DNA from 4 places in the Neobacillus sedimentimangrovi genome. Region 1 is predicted to be linked to each of the others. Evidence: predicted binding sites of a transcription regulator. Region 1 holds the regulator's gene; each other region holds the start of a gene.
What was found. Region 1 encodes Rex, which represses fermentation and respiration genes when NADH is low (regulators of the CRP and FNR family bind a similar motif). Its sites were predicted from a motif close to TTGTGAAATATTTCACAA; they were not measured.

Region 1 (4,814 bases):
CCAGAGCTCATTTAACACACGCTTATTTGAGGTTAAGTTGGCATGTTCTTGATCGTAATAACCAATGGAGAGATTTGTCCCATAGCGAACCTCTCCGGATAGGGCAGGAAGTTTTTTTAGGAGCGTTTTTAATAATGTAGACTTACCTATACCGTTAGGACCGACGACGGCAATACTGTCTCCTCGATATACCCGAAAGGAAATATTCTCAGAAACTTTTTTCCCGTTATACCCAATGGCTAGTGAATCTACAGCTAATACGTCATTGCCACTTTGTTTGTCAATTTCAAATGAAAAGGAAGCAGATTTTTCGTCTCCTAATGGACGGTCCATAATTTCCATTTTCTCTAGCTTTTTTCGGCGGCTTTGGGCACGTTTTGTCGTAGAGGCCCGTGCTAAGTTCCGCTGGATAAAGTCCTTTAAGGCCGCTATTTCTTCCTGTTGCTTTTCATAGAGCTTCATTTCCCGTTCATAATTGGCCGCCTTTTGCTCTAGATATGAGCTATAATTGCCAATGTAGCGTTGGATTTGTGTGCGGGAAATTTCATATACTTGAGTAACGATTTTATCTAAAAAATATCGGTCGTGAGAGACAATTAATATCGCACCATCATAACCCTGTAAGTATTGCTCTAGCCAGGAAAGTGTTTCAATATCAAGATGGTTGGTCGGCTCGTCCAAAATTAAAATGTCTGGTTTTGTTAATAGTAGTTTCCCCAAGGCGAGGCGTGTTTTTTGGCCACCGCTTAAACTGGAGATCATGACAGACGAATCTGGAAAGCTTAAACCGTGAAGGACAGACCGTATTTCGGCTTCATATTGATAGCCACCCTGCTCTTTAAATGTTACTTGAAGCTGGTCATATTCTTTTAGGATTTTTTCATATTTTTCTTGATCCTCAAAAACACTTGGGTCAGACATTTGCTCTTCAAGTCTTCGCAAGGACTTTTCCATCGTGCGAAGCTCTTCAAATACAGTCAGCATTTCCTCCCAAATGGATAAATTGGATTCTAGTCCAGTGTTTTGGGCTAAATAGCCAATAGTGACATCCTTTGGTTTAATGATTTCCCCGCCGTCATAACTGAGCTGGCCGGCGATAATCTTAAGCAAAGTTGATTTTCCCGCGCCGTTTCGGCCAACAAGGGCGACACGGTCCCGGGATTGTAATTCTAGCTTTATATTCGATAAAATAAGGTCAGCACCATAATATTTTTGTAGTTGATTAACTTGTAATAAAATCATTATTTTCACCTCTATACATAGGAATAGTGTACCGTATTCCCGATTGGTCATCAATAAAGTAAAAAAATGTCATCATGCGTTCAAACTTACGCACACATATCGGTCAAAATATTGTATGATTTTATGGGAGGCTTTTTTTATATGGCTGAATTTACTCACTTTAATGAACAAGGCAGAGCAAAGATGGTGGACGTCAGCGAAAAGCCGGAAACGGCACGAACGGCCATCGCTTGTTCCAGTATCACTGTTAGCAAGGAAATTTATGATAAAATAGTAAACAATGAAATGAAAAAAGGCGATGTTCTGGCTGTGGCTCAAGTAGCGGCTATTATGGCAGCCAAAAAAACATGGGATATTATTCCAATGTGCCACCCAATTCCCTTAACAGGTGTCGATATTAGTTTTTCTTGGGGACAAATAGTGAACGGACAATATACTTTGCATATCGAAGCATTAGTTAAAACAAAAGGAAGTACAGGTGTAGAGATGGAAGCGCTCACAGCTGCTTCTGTTTGTGCTTTAACTATTTATGATATGTGTAAAGCAGTAGATAAAGGTATGGTAATTGGACCGACTTTTTTGGTAGAGAAAACTGGCGGGAAAAATGGTGATTTTAAAAGAGAAATGTAATGAATAATTTGTGCGGGGTGAAGGAGTATATGACAAATGAAACGACGAAAATACCGCAGGCAACGGCCAAGAGGCTACCCTTATATTATCGTTTCATCAAAAACCTGCATTCGTCAGGGAAACAAAGGGTCTCTTCGGCCGAACTTAGTGAAGCGGTAAAGGTTGATTCAGCTACAATAAGAAGAGATTTTTCTTATTTTGGCGCTTTGGGGAAAAAAGGATATGGTTACAATGTCAATTATCTGCTCAGTTTTTTCCGAAAAACGCTTGACCAGGATGAATTAACAAAGGTTGCCTTAATAGGGGTAGGGAACCTTGGTACTGCATTTTTACATTATAATTTTTTAAAAAATAATAATACAAAAATTGAGTGTGCCTTTGATGTAGATCCTGCAAAAATTGGTACATCTATAGGAGAAGTTCCGGTTTACTCCATGGATGAGTTGGAACGAATTTTGATGGAGGAAAATATCCAGGTAGTCATTTTAACCGTACCTGCAAATGTGGCACAAGTTATTACTGATCAAATTGTAAAAACGAATGTCAAAGGGATCTTGAATTTCACCCCTGCGAGGTTAAATGTCCCTCCGTCAATTCGCGTTCATCACATCGATTTGGCCATCGAGCTACAGTCATTAGTATATTTTTTAAAGCATTATCCAAATAATGAGGAAATAGAGGAATAACATTAAAAGGGCTTTTCACTATTAAAGTGAAAAGTCCTTTTCTTTAAATTGATAGAATTCTCCTAGGAATAAACAAGATCATGCCTTAATCAAAAGAAAAAGGTGATAGGCACAATGTAAATTTTTTACACGGTGCCTGTCACCTTATTTTTTGAGCTGATCCTTATATTTAAAATGAAAGTGGATCATTTTTAGGCCGGAGCCAAAATCAAAAGTGGCGAGGATGACCAAGAGATAGCTGAAAAAACCCCAGCCATTATTTTGGACATCCTCAATTGCAAAATAGGTAAATAAGCTTCCAAGTAGGAAGTAGATTAATCCGGAAAACAAAGGTGAACGTCTCATTAGAAGAATCCTCCGATAAAGTTTTGAACCGCTTCTGCCTCTTTAAGCAGTCGCTCAATGTCTTCTTTGTAAACAGACTGCACCAATACGACCAATGTATTCATCGATACATGGGCAAAAATCGGTACAAGAATGGTTTTAGTTTTTACATATAGATAAGCAAATGAAAAGCCCATTGAAGAATAAATGAGAATATGTACTGGCTCCATATGAACGATAGCAAAAATAACAGAACTAATTAATGCTGCGATAAAGAAATGAAACCTTTTATGTAAAGCTCCGAAAATAATTTTTCGAAAAACAATCTCTTCTAAAATCGGCCCAATAATACTGGTAACTAGGACGGCAAGTGGAAAGGTTTCAATAATGCCTAATATTTGCTGGGTATTTTCAGAGCCCATTTCAATACCGAGAAGATTTTCTATTATAGCAGCTGCATACTGGGCAAATAAGGCGAGAAAAAATCCTAAAATGGCCCACTTGATCAAGCTCCCCGCTGATAAGCTTCTTTCACTTTTCCCTCCAGTTCTTATTTCTTTTCTTAATATAAATAAAATAATGATAAGCGCAATAGTAAAACTAGCGATGAGCCAAATAGGAGTAGCTAATCCCGGATCCACACCCGTAAATTTAAAGCTAATCATCAATAAAGGAATCGCTACTAAGTTGGATAGATGCATACAAATATACACAATTAAAATAATCCAATATTCCTTTTTCAATAGTATGTCTCCTTTAGTTCTATTATTTTATTACCATTCTAACGTTAAAAGTCATTTAGTTTCAATGTAGAATACGTTTTAAAAAAGCGAAATAAATATTCAATTATTTACATACGATAGTAGGGTGGAAAAAAAATACATACTTTTTCAAAAAAATTTAAACATGATACTTGCAAAAGATTTTTAGATTCTTTATTATAATAATTGTGTTAGCACTCATTGAGTGTGAGTGCTAACAATGAATTATGAGCACATAGATTTGAGGAGGTTGTTTTTAGTGTTAAGACCATTAGGTGATCGCATTATCATCGAACTAGTTGAAACAGAAGAAAAAACTGCAAGCGGTATCGTTTTACCTGATACAGCAAAAGAAAAGCCTCAGGAAGGAAAAGTTGTAGCTGTAGGTACTGGCCGCGTGCTTGACAACGGTGAGCGCGTAGCTGTTGAAGTTTCTGTAGGCGATCGCATCATCTTCTCAAAATACGCAGGTACTGAAGTGAAATACCAAGGTACTGAATACTTAATTTTACGTGAAAGTGATATTCTTGCTGTAGTAGAGTAAGATTTAAGACTTAAAAAATAACAAGTTTCTAATATACGAGGAGGTTCTTTAACATGGCTAAAGAGATTAAGTTTAGTGAAGACGCTCGCCGTGCGATGCTTCGCGGTGTAGATACACTTGCAAATGCAGTAAAAGTAACTCTTGGACCTAAAGGACGTAACGTGGTTCTTGAGAAAAAATTTGGTTCTCCACTTATCACTAACGATGGTGTAACAATTGCAAAAGAAATCGAATTAGAAGATGCATTTGAAAACATGGGTGCAAAGCTTGTTGCTGAAGTTGCAAGCAAAACAAACGATGTTGCCGGTGACGGTACAACAACTGCAACTGTTCTTGCTCAAGCAATGATCCGCGAAGGCTTAAAGAACGTTACTGCTGGTGCGAACCCAATGGGCATCCGCAAAGGTATTGAAAAAGCAGTAGCTACTGCTGTTGAAGAATTAAAAGCAATCTCCAAGCCAATCGAAGGTAAATCTTCAATCGCACAAGTTGCTTCAATCTCTGCTGCTGACGAAGAAGTTGGCCAATTAATCGCTGAAGCAATGGAACGTGTTGGTAACGACGGTGTTATCACAATCGAAGAATCTAAAGGCTTCACTACTGAGTTAGATGTAGTTGAAGGTATGC
Region 2 (4,814 bases), on a different contig from region 1:
ATAGCTCCCGACCATCAGATGTAATTTTACTAATTTGTATTTTACCGGAAATAATTACATAAAGCTCATCAGCGACCATTCCCTCTTGGAATAAAAATCTTCCTCTTTCACTTCTAAATCTGCGGTCAGCAAATTTAAGCAACTCTTTTATTTCAATGGAATGCGTAGGCTTCAAAGTTGTCGTCATTCTGTTCACCTCGAACAAAAAATTATTGAATTTGTGTTAACAATATGATTCGTTAGTACCATTTTATATCAGGATTTTCTTATTAATAGGGGTAAACAATGACAATATAGTGAAAACTTATAACAATTTTAATGGATATTACAAAATTTGGTAGAAACTTATCATTTAAGTTTTAATTACTACAAAAAAAAGAATAATGAAGCAAGAGTGAATAAAATAACAGTATTAAATATGCATCTCTGTTACAATAAGGTAAAAGCTTCTTTTATTTCATGGAGTTGATCGAGTGAAAAAAATCATTGTTAAAGATAAATTAAATAGACCATTAAGGGACTTAAGAATCTCTGTCTTTGATCGCTGTAATTTTCGCTGTCAATATTGTATGCCAGCCGATCAGTTTGGCCCAGACTTTAAATTTCTTCCCAAAAGTGCACTGTTGTCATATGAAGAAATTGAGCGTTTAGCAAAAATATTTGTGAGCCTAGGGGTTAAGAAGATTCGTTTGACCGGCGGTGAACCGCTTTTAAGAAAAGATTTGCCTGTACTAGTTGAAAAACTGTCTTGTATTAATGGTCTTGAAGATCTAGGTTTAACAACCAATGGTGTACTGCTCCCTAAGTTAGCTACAAAACTAAAAGAAGCTGGTTTAAAAAGAGTGAATATAAGTTTAGATAGCTTGGATGATGAACTTTTTGGAAAAATAAATGGCCGTGGAATTGGTACTGCACCTGTCCTTGAAGGAATTGAGGCAGCTAAAAAAGCAGGGCTGGGTGTCAAATTAAACATGGTTGTAAAAAAAGGCCTAAATGATTTAGAAATTATACCAATGGCTAAATTCTGCAAAGAGAATGGTTTGGAGCTACGTTATATTGAATATATGGATGTTGGTTCGACGAATGGCTGGAAAATGGATGATGTTGTTACCAAAAAAGAAATATTTCACCTACTTCAAGAACATTTTGAATTAGAACCCTTAGATGCGGCATACTTTGGTGAGGTTGCTAAGCATTATCGTTACAAAGGTACAAATATTAAAGTTGGTTTTATTACATCTGTATCTGAATCATTTTGTTCTAGCTGTACACGTGTACGTCTTTCTGCAAACGGCCAAATCTATACTTGCTTATTTAATGGAAATGGCCACGATATACGAAATTTCATGAGAAATGGGGCATCCGATAAAGAAATTGCAGAAAGAATTTCATCGATATGGAACCATCGGGACGATCGTTATTCAGATGAACGAACAGCAGAAACGAATAATAACCGTAAAAAAATTGAAATGTCATACATTGGCGGTTAAAAAACTCTCCAAAGCGGAGAGTTTTTTAATTAGAACGTATTCTTCTGTCTAGCTCCAGCGCCCTAGCGGCTAGTATCCTTCAGTCTCCGCCCTACGATAAGTCAACATCGAATCACCTTTGGTTCTTCGTGTTTCCTTTATCTCAGTTGGAGACCACCACAAGGAAGACTACGGCAGCATTAGCATCGCACGACCGAAAGCGATAGCTTTTGGGAGGAGGCTATACGCCGCTGACCAGGGCGCTTTCGCTTTTCTTAATAATATCTTGGGAATAGGATGTTATTTTCTAAATGTACATGCATAAAAGTTAATCCTTCAAGCTCCTCCAGCCTTTTGTATACTAACCGATACGTACCACAAGCATCTGATGGTGGGGTAAAATCATTTGTAATTTGGCGAAGTTCCTTTAAAATGGCACCAGCATGGTCATGCTCTTTTTCAAGCTCGATAATTAAATTGATTGCATCTTCACGATTCTCTATTGTTCCGTCTTCAAGCTTTTTAATGATTGGGAATACCGTTTCTTCTTCCTTCGCTAAATGATCTAACATTTCTTTCTTCAATGCAAAAAATAATTCATGAACTTTTATAAGTTCTGGATGATGATCACCATGAACCTTTGAAACTTTCGTTACATAAGGGCCTAGCATGTTAAATTCTTCTTCTGTTGCACGGTGATAATGGGAAATTACATGGTCAATAATGGTGCTTGAATCAGAATTTGTCCAAACTTCTAAATCAGTTTCTTGAGCATTGCTTTTTTCAAATAATGCTTTTAATTCCTCCAATATGGAATCGGGATTTTGTCCAATTTGTCTAGCTGCTTCGGTAAGAGAAATATTTCCCCCGCAGCAAAAATCAATTCTTAATCGTTTAAAAAGATCACTTGATTTAGGTAATCCGTTAACAATATCTTTCACTAAAGAATTTGTTGTAAATGGAAATGTATTCATGGAAAATCCTCCTTATGTTAATAAATTAAGCTTTCTAACTTAAGCATAATTGAAATTAGAAATAAAACAGGTGACCTGTATCACATAACCGCCAGATTTTCATTTTTTCTTAAAAACTTTCACAAATGTGATATTTGATATGTCTGCAAATTTTCGATAGGTTTATAATGGATGATGTTGAAAACATAAAGGAATAGATCGTTAAATGATAGGAGCCGATAAAATTGTTTGAAAGAAGACAACCGATTCCGATTGGGGAAGCAGTTAAGAAGATTATGGAATTTCAAATTACTGGTAAAAGGGAATATGTACTGATTGAAGAAAGCTATGGTCGGTATTTAGCAGAGGATTTGATAGCTACTTGTGATGTACCTCATTTTGATCGGGCACCATATGATGGTTTTGCTGTTAGGTCTGTTGATACGATGAATGCTTCACAATCTAATCCCATTGAATTTGAAGTAATTGACCATATTGGTGCTGGGATGGTTTCGAATAAAGTGGTGAAAGACTATCAAGCAGTTAGAATTATGACAGGCGCTATGATGCCTGAAGGTACTGATGCTGTTGTTATGCTTGAAGTAGCTAAAACTTATGAAAAGAATGGAACACCATATATGTCCATTAAGCGTAGTTTTAAAAAGGGAGAAAATGTTTCCTTTCGTGGTGAAGACGCGACAAAAGGAGAAATTTTAGTCAAAAAAGGGACCCTAATAAATCCTGGAATTCAAGCAATGCTCGCCGCATTTGGATATAAAAAGGTTCCTGTTGCCAAAAAGCCTATAGTGGGGCTTTTTGCAACAGGAACTGAGTTATTAGAAGTTGATGAACCTTTATTACCTGGAAAAATTCGAAATAGTAATTCCCATATGATTGCTGCCCAAATTGAACGAGCAGGTGCTAGTGTTCAATATTTCGGTAAGCTGCCAGATGAATTTGATACATGTTTTGAGGCAGTAAAGGACGTGATTGGGAAAGTAGATCTGTTGGTTACAACAGGAGGTGTTTCTGTAGGGGATTTTGACTACCTGCCTGAGATATATAAAAAATTAAATGCACAAGTATTATTTAATAAAGTTTCAATGAGACCAGGAAGTGTTACTACCGTGGCCCATTATGATGGAAAACTACTATTTGGACTTTCTGGAAATCCTTCCGCCTGTTATGTAGGGTTTGAATTGTTTGTTCGTCCAATTATTCGCAGGCAATTATTTACAGAAAAACCGCACTTAAGAAAAGAGAAGGCAATATTAGACGTTGATTTTCCTAAAGCCAATCCTTTTACACGATTAGTCCGAAGTACTGTAACAATCGATGGCGGCAGACTTAGAGTCTCCCCTAGTGGACTGGATAAATCAAATATTATCATGAGTCTGGCAGGCGCCAATTCATTGATGATCCTTCCTGGAGGTACAAGAGGGATTCAGGCTGGATCAGAGGTAGATGTTCTATTACTTGAAGATCAAACAGGCAGTGAGTGGCCTTGGTAAAGCCTGTTATTTTTCAAATTGTTGGCTATCAAAACAGTGGAAAAACCACATTTATTTTAAAGCTCATTGAAGGTTTAAAGGATGCAAGTATCCGTACAGCTGTTATTAAGCATCATGGACATGGCGGTAAACCGGATATTGTGGAGGGAAAGGATTCTACAAAGTATTTAAAGGCAGGAGCAAATGTATCCCTTGTGGAAGGTGAAGGGAGATTGATTCTCCAGGCTGATAAGGTGCCTGATGGACTAGAACAGCAAATAAAACTTCTTATGTATTTTCAGCCAGATCTGATTTTAGTGGAGGGATACAAGCAAGAAACATATCCTAAGATTCTTTTATTAAGGGATAAAAATGATATTCCATTACTTCATAATTTAACCAATGTAGTTGCAATACTATATTGGAAGGATGAAATCATAGCTGCCATAGAAAAAGAAACGATGATCCCTTGCTATCATATCAGTGATGAGGCTGCACTTCAAAAAATGATTCAAATGCTTATCCGTCATATTTCTTAGGAAATATTGTCGAAAAACATGAAAGAATATCTCTGGTTGGTCAATCTTTAAAAGAAGTAAAGTAGCTATACTTTCATGACTAAAATACAATCTATTCTTTAAAATAGAAGGAACTTCCTCTAATCGTTATCATTTATAATGGTCATAATATAGATGATATTGATAAGGAGGGAAAATGATGGGGCAAAGTCATCAATTTCGACCGGGTAAAAAAGCACCAAACAATGGTATATATATTGAAATTGGAGAATCGGGGGATAATGTAGTCAATCCAAAAAAAATTAAGCTCAAAGCAGGAGAAAGGTTTCCTGAGACTTCTAATGATGACAGGGTCTGGACGTATTTGAGAAAACCATAATTGCA
Region 3 (4,814 bases), on a different contig from region 1:
GGTCATTTTCGTTAACTCAGATTCTTTTCCTACTTCTCCTACAGATGCCGTTGCAATGGCAATCGATTGTGGTGAGATCAATTTTGCCATTACTCCGCCTGCAGTGTTAGCAGCAACTAATAATGAAGGATTCGTCCCGATAATATTACCAGCAGTAGCTTGAATGGAAGCAAATAATGTATTGTTATTGACAACCGATCCTGTCATAAATACCCCGATCCAACCTAATATAGGGGATAATAATGGGAATCCTTTACCGGTTGTTGCAACCGCTTCTCCTAATACTGCTGTTAAACCCGCATAGGTCATTAATTTGGCAATAGCTAAAACAGCACAAATCATCGCAATTGGAATCCAAAATTCTTTCATGGTCGTTTTTAATAGTTGAAATCCTTTATTAAAACCAATACCTTTAGAAGTTATGATTGTCGTTATTCCGGCCAAGAAAACCGCTGTACCAGTCGCACTAATTAACCCAATACTGGAACTTAATGATGATCCTGGGATTGTAAATAAAAGATTGGTTGAAGCCAACACTTCTCCTTCTGCAAATAAAGATTTGAATAATGGTAAACTCCAAATGAGAACAAATATACTTAATAAATAGAAAGGTGACCAAGCCTTAGCAATTTTTGCAAGGGAGTATTTTTCTACCTCTACTTTTTTACCATTCATGAAAAAGATATTTTTCGGCTGCCACTTATTTAAAAAGATTGCAAGAGCTCCCATTGCTAATAAAGAAGGTATAATATCTGCTAATTCTGGGCCTAAAAAGACAGTTATCATTAATTGTGTGACTGTATATACAGCAGATACAACTAAAATAGCTGGTAAAACTTCTTTTATACCTTTTATTCCATCTATTAAAAAAATTAGTAAAAATGGAATAGTAAAATTAATAATAGGTAGAGTTAGGGCAGTCATCATCGATACATCCATGGAAGTGATCCCTTCCAATCCTAATGTACCAGTAATGGCTACCGGGATTCCAATAGCTCCAAATGCACCTGAAGCCCCATTGGCAATTAAGCAAAGCATGGCCGCTTGCAATGGATGAAAGCCTAAAGATGCTAGTAATACCGCACAGATAGCAATGGGAACACCGAAACCAGCTGCACCTTCTAAAAAAGCATTAAAACAAAAACCTATTAATAGTAACTGGAGACGCTGGTCTTGAGAGATTCCGGCAATACTCGCACGTATGACGTCAAACCTCCCTGATTCTACAGAGAGCTTGTATAACCAAACAGCTGTTATAATAATATAGCCTATCGGCCAAATTCCTTGAATCGTACCTTGTATTACACTTCCGATAGCTTCTCCCATTGGCAATTGAAAGCAAGCAGTAGCAATAATAAAGGTAACGACTAAATTCAGTAAAGCCGCATAAATACCTTTCATTCGAAAGACAGTTAAGCATAATAGAAATAACAGGATTGGTATTGCCGCTACAAGAGCGGAAATACCAATATGATGAAAAGGATTGAATGACTCAACTAACATGTTGATGAACTCCTTTGAAGTGAAATATAGTTACTGCCGAGTCAATTACTTCTTCCAAAATGGATCTTGTATTTTTTTCAATGTTGCAATAGAATTTCTAAGTCTTTCCCTTTCTTGGTCATCTAGTGATAACTCTATAATTTTCACTGCCCCTTTTCGATTAATGACTGTTGGAACGCCAATATATACATCCTCATACCCGTATTCACCATTTAATAATGTACTAACAGGTAAAACGACGTCCTCATCTCTTAAGATCGCTTTTGTTATTCTAGCCAGCCCCATTGCAATTCCATAATAAGTCGCCCCTTTTGCTTCGATGATTTCATATGCGGCATCACGTACTTCAGCAAAAATTTCATTTTTTCTTTCCTCTGTTAATTGAGGTGCAATAGGATTGCCAGAAATATTGGCAGAACTCCAGACAGCAAGCTCTGAATCTCCATGTTCACCAATAATATAACCATGGACACTTGTTGGAGTTACTCCAAATTCTTGTGCTAATAAATGGCGGAATCTTGCAGAATCTAAAATCGTACCAGATCCAATGACTCTCTCTTTTGGAAGACCTGAGAATTTCCATGTGGCATAGGACAAAATATCAACTGGATTTGTTGCTACTAAGAAAATGCCATTAAAACCCGTCTCCATTACACTTTTTACAATGGACTCAAATATCTTCATATTTTTATTAACTAAATCCAATCTTGTTTCTCCAGGTTTTTGCGCCACTCCCGCACATAATACGACAATCGCTGCATCCTTACACTCTTCGTACGTACCAAATTTAATTTTCATCGTACTAGGTGCATAAAGCACACCATGATTTAAGTCCTTCACATCCCCTTTTGCTTTTTTCTCATTTATATCGATTAGAACTAGTTCACTACACAAGCCTTGATTCATTAATGCATACGCATAACTTGATCCAACTGAACCTGTTCCAATTAAAATCACTTTGCTTCCTTGTGTTAAATCCATTTAAACTCATCTCCTACTAATAAATGGTTTATGGTTATTATTCCTATCCCCCAGAATAATAACCAGTCGGGAAAATAGTTTGTGAAATATTTCACAATTAAATTATATGTCTTTACGACTCATAACTCAACCGTAATTTGGAAATGTATTCGATTACAATTTGTCAAAAGTATGACAAATTTCCCCCTTCTCATGTGCTTTATGAATTCCCTTTTAACTGTGCTTTACATCTTTCTATTGCTAGATGGACAATGATCATGAGGGTAGAGTTATATGTATGAAAAAACCATATAGCCCGTATACAAACAAATCCTATAAACACAAAGCACCTCCTTAAACAGATACAATCCTAGTATCCATTTAAAGCGGTGCTTACATTTTGCCCCCATATTTTCACTGTTCAATTCTTCTTAAGAAAATTTTCTAATAAGTTTTTCTATCAAATGAAGCAATCACAACTTGTTTTCCCCTTTTTTCTTTAACACAATAATGGCATTACTGATAAGGCCTAATCCAATTCCAATGATTCCTCCAACGGCAGTACCAATTAGTGTGTCAATCCAACCACCAGAAAGGAATAGATCTCGACCACCGCTAGCAATAAATCCAATTAATCCACCAACAGAAATACCAAAAAACATAAATCCAGCATAAAATAGACCGATTGCTTCATGATCAGCAGGATTGAAATTTTCATAGTACTCAACAAACTTATCCTTCAAATCAGAGGACCTGGTAGTTTCACTTTGAAACTTCAATTCCTCTTTCGCACGTTCAAATGCTTCTTGTTCGGAAACCCCATTTTCCATCAAATCATTCATATAATCACTCATATAGAGAATCAAATCATTTTGTACATCAATTGATACATTTGAACGGGTCTTCAGTTTAGACAGTTTATTTGTAACCTTTCTTTTCGTCTGACCAATTTGATGTTGCAACTTTTCTAAGTAAGTCATCTCAGCTTCTTCTAAATAATATTGAGACTGCTCCTTGGCAAACTGTTTAATTTTTTCTTTCATTTCATTACTAAAGTTCATTCTTATTCATCCCTTCCTTTCTTATCATTTCAATACGATCAACCAAAAAGTCCCATCTTACCCAAAAAGAAGATAATGCCTCACGACCTCGTTCGTTTAGGGTATAAAACTTTCTTGGAGGACCTAATTCCGAAGGTTTTTTTGTAATATGAACTAGTTTGTTTTTTTCAAGTCTAAGCAACAACGCATACACAGTAGCTTCTGCAAGTTCTTCAAAGCCCAATAGGCGTAATTTTTTGGCAATCTCATAACCATATATTTCGCCGTGACTGATAATTTCTAACACTATCCCTTCCAATACGCCTTTGAGTATTACACTCATGTTCTCCAGAAAATCACCCCATTGGTATTCAACATTGTTGGTAATCAATAATATTGAGTACTACTATATAATAATATAGAGTAGTAAACTGATCAATACTATTCAATAAATTCGTTGTTATATATTTTTTGACATATTTCCCTAACCTTATAAAAATATTTCAATATCCGACTTCACACTCTCTCCAACGACTAATGGTTCAAACATTATATAAACAAAAGGACAGGGCTTATCTCTACGCCCCAAAATGCACAATTCAACAAACGGGCATTCATTGGAAAATAACTGTATTCAGGTGATTTTTTTAGTTTTAATTTGGTTTTTCATTTTGCTTCAAAATCCCCATTCTACCTAGCACAGGGAGATCTGTTATATTTTGGCTATTGGTAAATGTAAAGAAAAACATTGCTGACAAAAAGGGCACTCTAACTAAGAGTGCCCTCAACTATAAATATCGATATACTTATTTATTTTTGATAAATTATTTCACATCTATAATAGTTTAACAGTTTCACCTGTTTACTATAACTGCCTTATCCCATGAACTAAATTCATTACCTGCCTTGTTTGCTCAAAAAGAAATTCCTCTGCCCGCTCCATACACTCTTCAATAGGAACTGGTTGATTAAGGATAGAAAAACATCCACTAAACTTTTCTAATAGTGGGGTAAGATTCCCTTTAAGGCTACCGGAAATGAGAATGACAGGCACATGATGTTTTCTAGCTAATTCCGCAATATAACCAGGGGCTTTGCCAAATAGTGTCTGTTCATCACTTTGACCTTCTCCTGTAATAACTATATCTGCTTGTTGGATTGCCTCTTCTACTTGAGAGATTTCACCTACTAATTTTGCTCCTGATACAAGCTCTGAGTTCAAGGTAAGAAAAGCAAATCCAAGTCCTCCTGCAGCCCCTGCTCCAGGAATTTCACTTAATCTATTATTTGAAAACAGGTGGGAAAATCGCT
Region 4 (4,814 bases), on a different contig from region 1:
GTTATATGGAGAAATATCGATTAATAGATATATACCAATTGTCAGGTACGACTTTTTGGCAAATCACTTTACCTGCACCGCAAAATTGGGCTTATTTGAAAGATCATATTTTTGTTTTGAAAAAATAAAAAAGATTGTCCAATTTTCATTGGCCAATTTTTAATGGAATTTTGGACAAACTCTCAGAAAAGGAAAGGTTGGATTTCGGATTGTTCATGAGAGTTTTAATTTTTGTCATTACTTTATATTTTGTCTCTTTCAATCCAAGCAATGTCTTAGCAGTTAATTCATCTGTTTTGGAGGAACGAATCAATGATTTATTAAATAATTCCCCTGATTTACAAGGGGGAGTTAGTGGAATTAGCATTCGTTCAGCGGCTGATGGTCGAATCCTCTATCAGCATCAAGGGGATGTTCGCCTTCGTCCGGCCTCTAACATGAAACTTTTAACAGCTGCCGCAGCCCTTAATGTTCTAGGAGAAAATTATTCTTTTACCACGGAAGTACATACAGACGATCTAGTGAAAAAGAAAACACTACTAGGCAATCTTTATTTGAAAGGAAAAGGAGATCCGACTCTGTTAAAATCGGATTTTGATCAATTAGCTAAGGACTTATTAAAACAGGGAATACAAAAAATTAAGGGACAATTGGTCGGAGATGATACTTGGTATGATAATAGCCGATATTCGATTGACCTCCCATGGAGTGATGAAACAACTTATTATGGTGCACAAATTTCAGCATTAACTGCAGCACCCACTCCGGAGTATGATACAGGTTCGATAGAAATCAAGGTTACGCCTGGAGAAAAAGAGGGGGAAAAAGTAGGAGTAGTCGTCAATCCGAAAACCAACTACGTGAAAATCATTAACAAGGCTGTTACAACAGGTACAAATGGGAAAAAGGATATCACTATTGAGCGGGAACATGCAAAAAACTCCATTATTATTGAAGGAACTCTTCCAGTCGGATCAAAAACCATTAAGGAAAAAGTAGGAATCTGGAACCCCACGAGATATGCGCTGACCCTTTTTAAACAATCATTAGAAGAACAAGGAATTAAACTCACAGGGAAGATCAAAATAGGGAAGGTGCCTGAAACCACAAACAAATTAGCTATCCACCACTCTATGCCATTATCTCAGTTGATGGTTCCATATATGAAATTAAGTAATAATGTTCATGCGGAAGTATTGGTGAAAGAAATGGGGAAGGTCATTCATGGGGATGGTAGTTGGGAAAAGGGATTGGAAGTGTTAAATGCTGAATTAAAAAAATTTGGTCTGCAGCCAAACAATATGGTGATACGAGATGGATCTGGAGTTTCACACGTGACTTTGATATCTGCTAACCAAATTTCACAACTACTGTTTGCGGTGCAGAAGGAAAAATGGTTTCATTCTTTTCTTCATTCCCTTCCAGTCAGTGGTGAGCCAGAGAAAATGGTAGGCGGTTCACTTCGTAATCGAATGAAAACGGCTGATGTAAAGGGAAGGGTGAAAGCTAAGACCGGTACACTCACCACTGTCAGCTCTTTATCTGGTTATGTAACAACGAAAAGTGGAGAGACATTAATTTTCTCCATCCTTTTAAACAACTTGCTTGATGAGTCAAATGGGAAAAAAATTGAAGACCGATTGATTTCGATTATGGTTAATCAATGAAAAGGATTATGTTGTGAGACAAGAAATAAAGGATGGAGAAAGTATAGGGAAAGGTCGTGTTCCTTTCCCAATATAATCTCCATTACTATTTGTTTCGGATCCTTAATACCCACATATTCCCGTCTTTCCAGCAGCTTTGTATGAGCTTATGATCTTTGCATTGCCACTCCGTACAATAAAAATCTTCCTTTTGCGGTTTTTCATACGATATTTCCTCGTGTGAGGAGGATTCAGTTTCCATAGAGGAAGATTCAGTATGATTTTTTTCATCGTGGCGATTACGTTTCAAAAACATAAATTCCCCAAAATCAAAATCTTCTCGTTTTTTTATATGAAAAGGACTTTGAAACTCATTTTGAGAGGATTCCATTTCAGACATGTTTTTCACCTCCTTATCAAGAAAGGAATGGAATACACCGGTATAGTTAAATCCCCTTCCTTTCTTAACAATTTACGTATGGAACCAGATTTTTGTATCAGATAATAGCCTAAGTAGACTGAAGTATTTGGGCTATAAATGAGATGGTTAAATATAGAAGAGATATGAAATGGGAATCTCCATTGAAATATTTTATAGTTGTCAAACCCAAAATAGTAAAATTCCATTTGAAAATTGATTACGCTCTTGTTAAAAATTATGTCAAAAAAATAAAATAAACAAAAAAGGAAAGAGTTGTCTTTATTAGACAACTCTTTCCTTTTTGTGCAATTTATACCATTTGAAAGGTGTGCTTAAAAAAATAGAATTTATTATAATAATATAATCCATTCACAAAAGCCAATAAAAAAAGGTGAGATTTTTATTTATTGCTTATTGTTTTTGAACATTTTGTGACACATTTCACATTTAAATGTACATTCGAAAAAAATATTATATGATAGTAATGCTAGCGTGTGATTTATATCACTTGCAAAAAATTGTGTATATGTTTTTACCTTCTAAAAACCTAGAAAGGGGTATTGACTTGAAACGGTTTGGTGCTTTATTGACTTTAGTTTTCACTATTATCACAGTGCTTACAGGATGTGAATCATTACTCGTTTTAGATCCTAAAGGCCCACAGGCAGAAGTACAAGCCAATGACATCAAAATGTCGATTTACATCATGTCATTTATTGTCTTGGTCGTGTTTGGGCTTTTAGCATACATGCTTATAAAATATCGCGCATCAAAACAAGGAAAGGATTATGAACCACCTCACATTGAAGGCAACATCGTTGTTGAAGCCATTTGTGTGGGTATCCCCATTTTAATCGTAGCATTCCTTTCTTTTATGTCAGTTAAATCAAATTATGCGGTGGAATCTACACCGAAAGGATACGAAAACAAGAAACCTTTAGTCGTTTATGCGACATCTTCGAATTGGAAATGGCATTTTAGTTATCCGGAAGAAAACATTGAAACAGTGAATTATTTATACATTCCTACCGATCGCCCGATTGAGTTTAAGCTTTATTCTCACGGACCAATAACAAGCTTCTGGATTCCGCAGCTTGGCGGCCAAAAATATGCGATGGCAGACATGGTTACTACATTGCATTTAGCAGCTGATGTACCAGGGGAATATATGGGCCGTAATGCTAACTTCAGTGGAAAAGGATTTGCGGAAAATACATTTAATGTAAAGGCTATGCCACAAGATGAATTTGACGATTGGGTGAAAGAAGTTAAAGGAACGGCAAAACCTTTAACAGAACAAAAATTTAATGAATTATTGGAACCAGGTCATCTTGGACAATTAACTTTTACAGGAACCCATTTAGGATTTTTACCGCCTCCTGAAGGAGAAAATGGAGGTCATAACCATGGTTCCCACAGTGCAAAAATGGGTAACGAAGAAAATGAAGCTAGCGAATCAACTTTAAAATCAGAACACAATCATCATTAATTTGTAAGAGTTTGATATTTTCCTATTTAATAATCCGAAAGGAGTCAATAAACAATGGATTTCTTTGATCGTTTTGCCATTCCCCATCCAAGTCTAGCGATCTATGCATCGATGGTGGCTATCGTACTGACTATCATTGCCATCGTCGTTGGACTAACGTACTTTAAAAAATGGGGATATTTATGGCGTGAATGGTTAACTACAGTAGATCATAAACGAATCGGGATTATGTATTTAATTTCCGCTTTACTCATGCTATTCCGGGGCGGTGTTGATGCATTAATGATGCGTGCCCAGCTGGCTGTACCGGAAAATACACTACTAGATGCACAGCACTATAATGAAGTTTTCACCACACATGGAGTGGTTATGATCCTATTTATGGCGATGCCATTTATCATGGCGCTTATGAACTTTGTGGTTCCTTTACAAATTGGGGCTCGTGATGTGGCATTCCCAAGATTAAATGCACTAAGCTTTTGGTTATTCTTCTTTGGAGCCATGTTATTTAATATTTCGTTCGTTGTCGGTGGTTCTCCTGATGCCGGATGGACATCTTACTTCCCGCTTGCTGGCAATGAGTTTAGTACTTCCGTAGGGACGAACTATTATATGATTGCCATCCAAATTGCAGGTCTCGGAACGTTAATGACGGGAATTAACTTTATTACGACGATATTAAAAATGAGAGCGCCTGGCATGACATTAATGAAAATGCCTATGTTCACATGGTCATCCTTAATTGCCAATGTGATTATCGTTTTTGCTTTTCCAGTATTAACTGTCGCATTGGCGATGGGGACTTTAGACCGTCTGTTCGGAACACATTTCTTTACCACTAATAATGGTGGTATGGATATGCTTTGGGCTAACCTATTTTGGGTTTGGGGTCACCCTGAAGTGTACATTTTGATTTTACCAGCATTCGGAATTTACAGTGAGGTAATCTCTACTTTTGCACGCCGTAATCTATATGGCTACAAATCGATGGTTGCCTCCATGGTTATCATTTCGCTCTTATCTTTCTTAGTTTGGGTTCACCATTTCTTTACAATGGGTCAAGGAGCGTTAACAAATAGTATCTTCTCCATCACAACGATGGCCATTGCAGTTCCTACAGGGGTTAAGATTTTTAACTGGCTGTTTACTCTCTATAAAGGAAAAATTGAAATAACAACTCCAATGCTTTATGCATTGTTGTTTATTCCGTTGTTTACAATCGGAGGAGTTACCGGGGTTATGCTTGGTATGTCAGCGG

Region 2: ric (iron-sulfur cluster repair di-iron protein) is a predicted target of Rex. The motif match lies at 2,512-2,529, and genes of this name have one in related genera.
Region 3: GZA11_RS08790 (L-lactate dehydrogenase) is a predicted target of Rex. The motif match lies at 2,564-2,581, and genes of this name have one in related genera.
Region 4: qoxA (cytochrome aa3 quinol oxidase subunit II) is a predicted target of Rex. The motif match lies at 2,497-2,514, and genes of this name have one in related genera.

What each region holds. Positions count from the first base shown of each region.
Region 1 covers NZ_JAAFZF010000015.1:4,408-9,221, forward strand. The annotation lists gene GZA11_RS07140 (ABC-F family ATP-binding cassette domain-containing protein) at 1-1,242, opposite strand, end outside; gene moaC (cyclic pyranopterin monophosphate synthase MoaC) at 1,384-1,872, shown strand; gene GZA11_RS07150 (redox-sensing transcriptional repressor Rex) at 1,902-2,558, shown strand; gene GZA11_RS07155 (YdiK family protein) at 2,703-2,903, opposite strand; gene GZA11_RS07160 (CPBP family intramembrane glutamic endopeptidase) at 2,903-3,625, opposite strand; gene groES (co-chaperone GroES) at 3,903-4,187, shown strand; gene groL (chaperonin GroEL) at 4,241-4,814, shown strand, end outside.
Region 2 covers NZ_JAAFZF010000005.1:56,786-61,599, forward strand. The annotation lists gene GZA11_RS03670 (Crp/Fnr family transcriptional regulator) at 1-187, opposite strand, end outside; gene moaA (GTP 3',8-cyclase MoaA) at 474-1,490, shown strand; gene ric (iron-sulfur cluster repair di-iron protein) at 1,745-2,443, opposite strand; gene GZA11_RS03685 (molybdopterin molybdotransferase MoeA) at 2,668-3,933, shown strand; gene mobB (molybdopterin-guanine dinucleotide biosynthesis protein B) at 3,921-4,451, shown strand; gene GZA11_RS03695 (YjzC family protein) at 4,630-4,809, shown strand.
Region 3 covers NZ_JAAFZF010000020.1:42,870-47,683, forward strand. The annotation lists gene GZA11_RS08785 (L-lactate permease) at 1-1,503, opposite strand, end outside; gene GZA11_RS08790 (L-lactate dehydrogenase) at 1,549-2,484, opposite strand; gene GZA11_RS08795 (hypothetical protein) at 2,937-3,524, opposite strand; gene GZA11_RS08800 (PadR family transcriptional regulator) at 3,514-3,846, opposite strand; gene GZA11_RS08805 (glycerate kinase) at 4,369-4,814, opposite strand, start outside.
Region 4 covers NZ_JAAFZF010000001.1:11,094-15,907, forward strand. The annotation lists gene GZA11_RS00105 (LysM peptidoglycan-binding domain-containing protein) at 1-128, shown strand, start outside; gene dacB (D-alanyl-D-alanine carboxypeptidase/D-alanyl-D-alanine endopeptidase) at 216-1,667, shown strand; gene GZA11_RS00115 (hypothetical protein) at 1,753-2,046, opposite strand; gene qoxA (cytochrome aa3 quinol oxidase subunit II) at 2,633-3,556, shown strand; gene qoxB (cytochrome aa3 quinol oxidase subunit I) at 3,611-4,814, shown strand, end outside.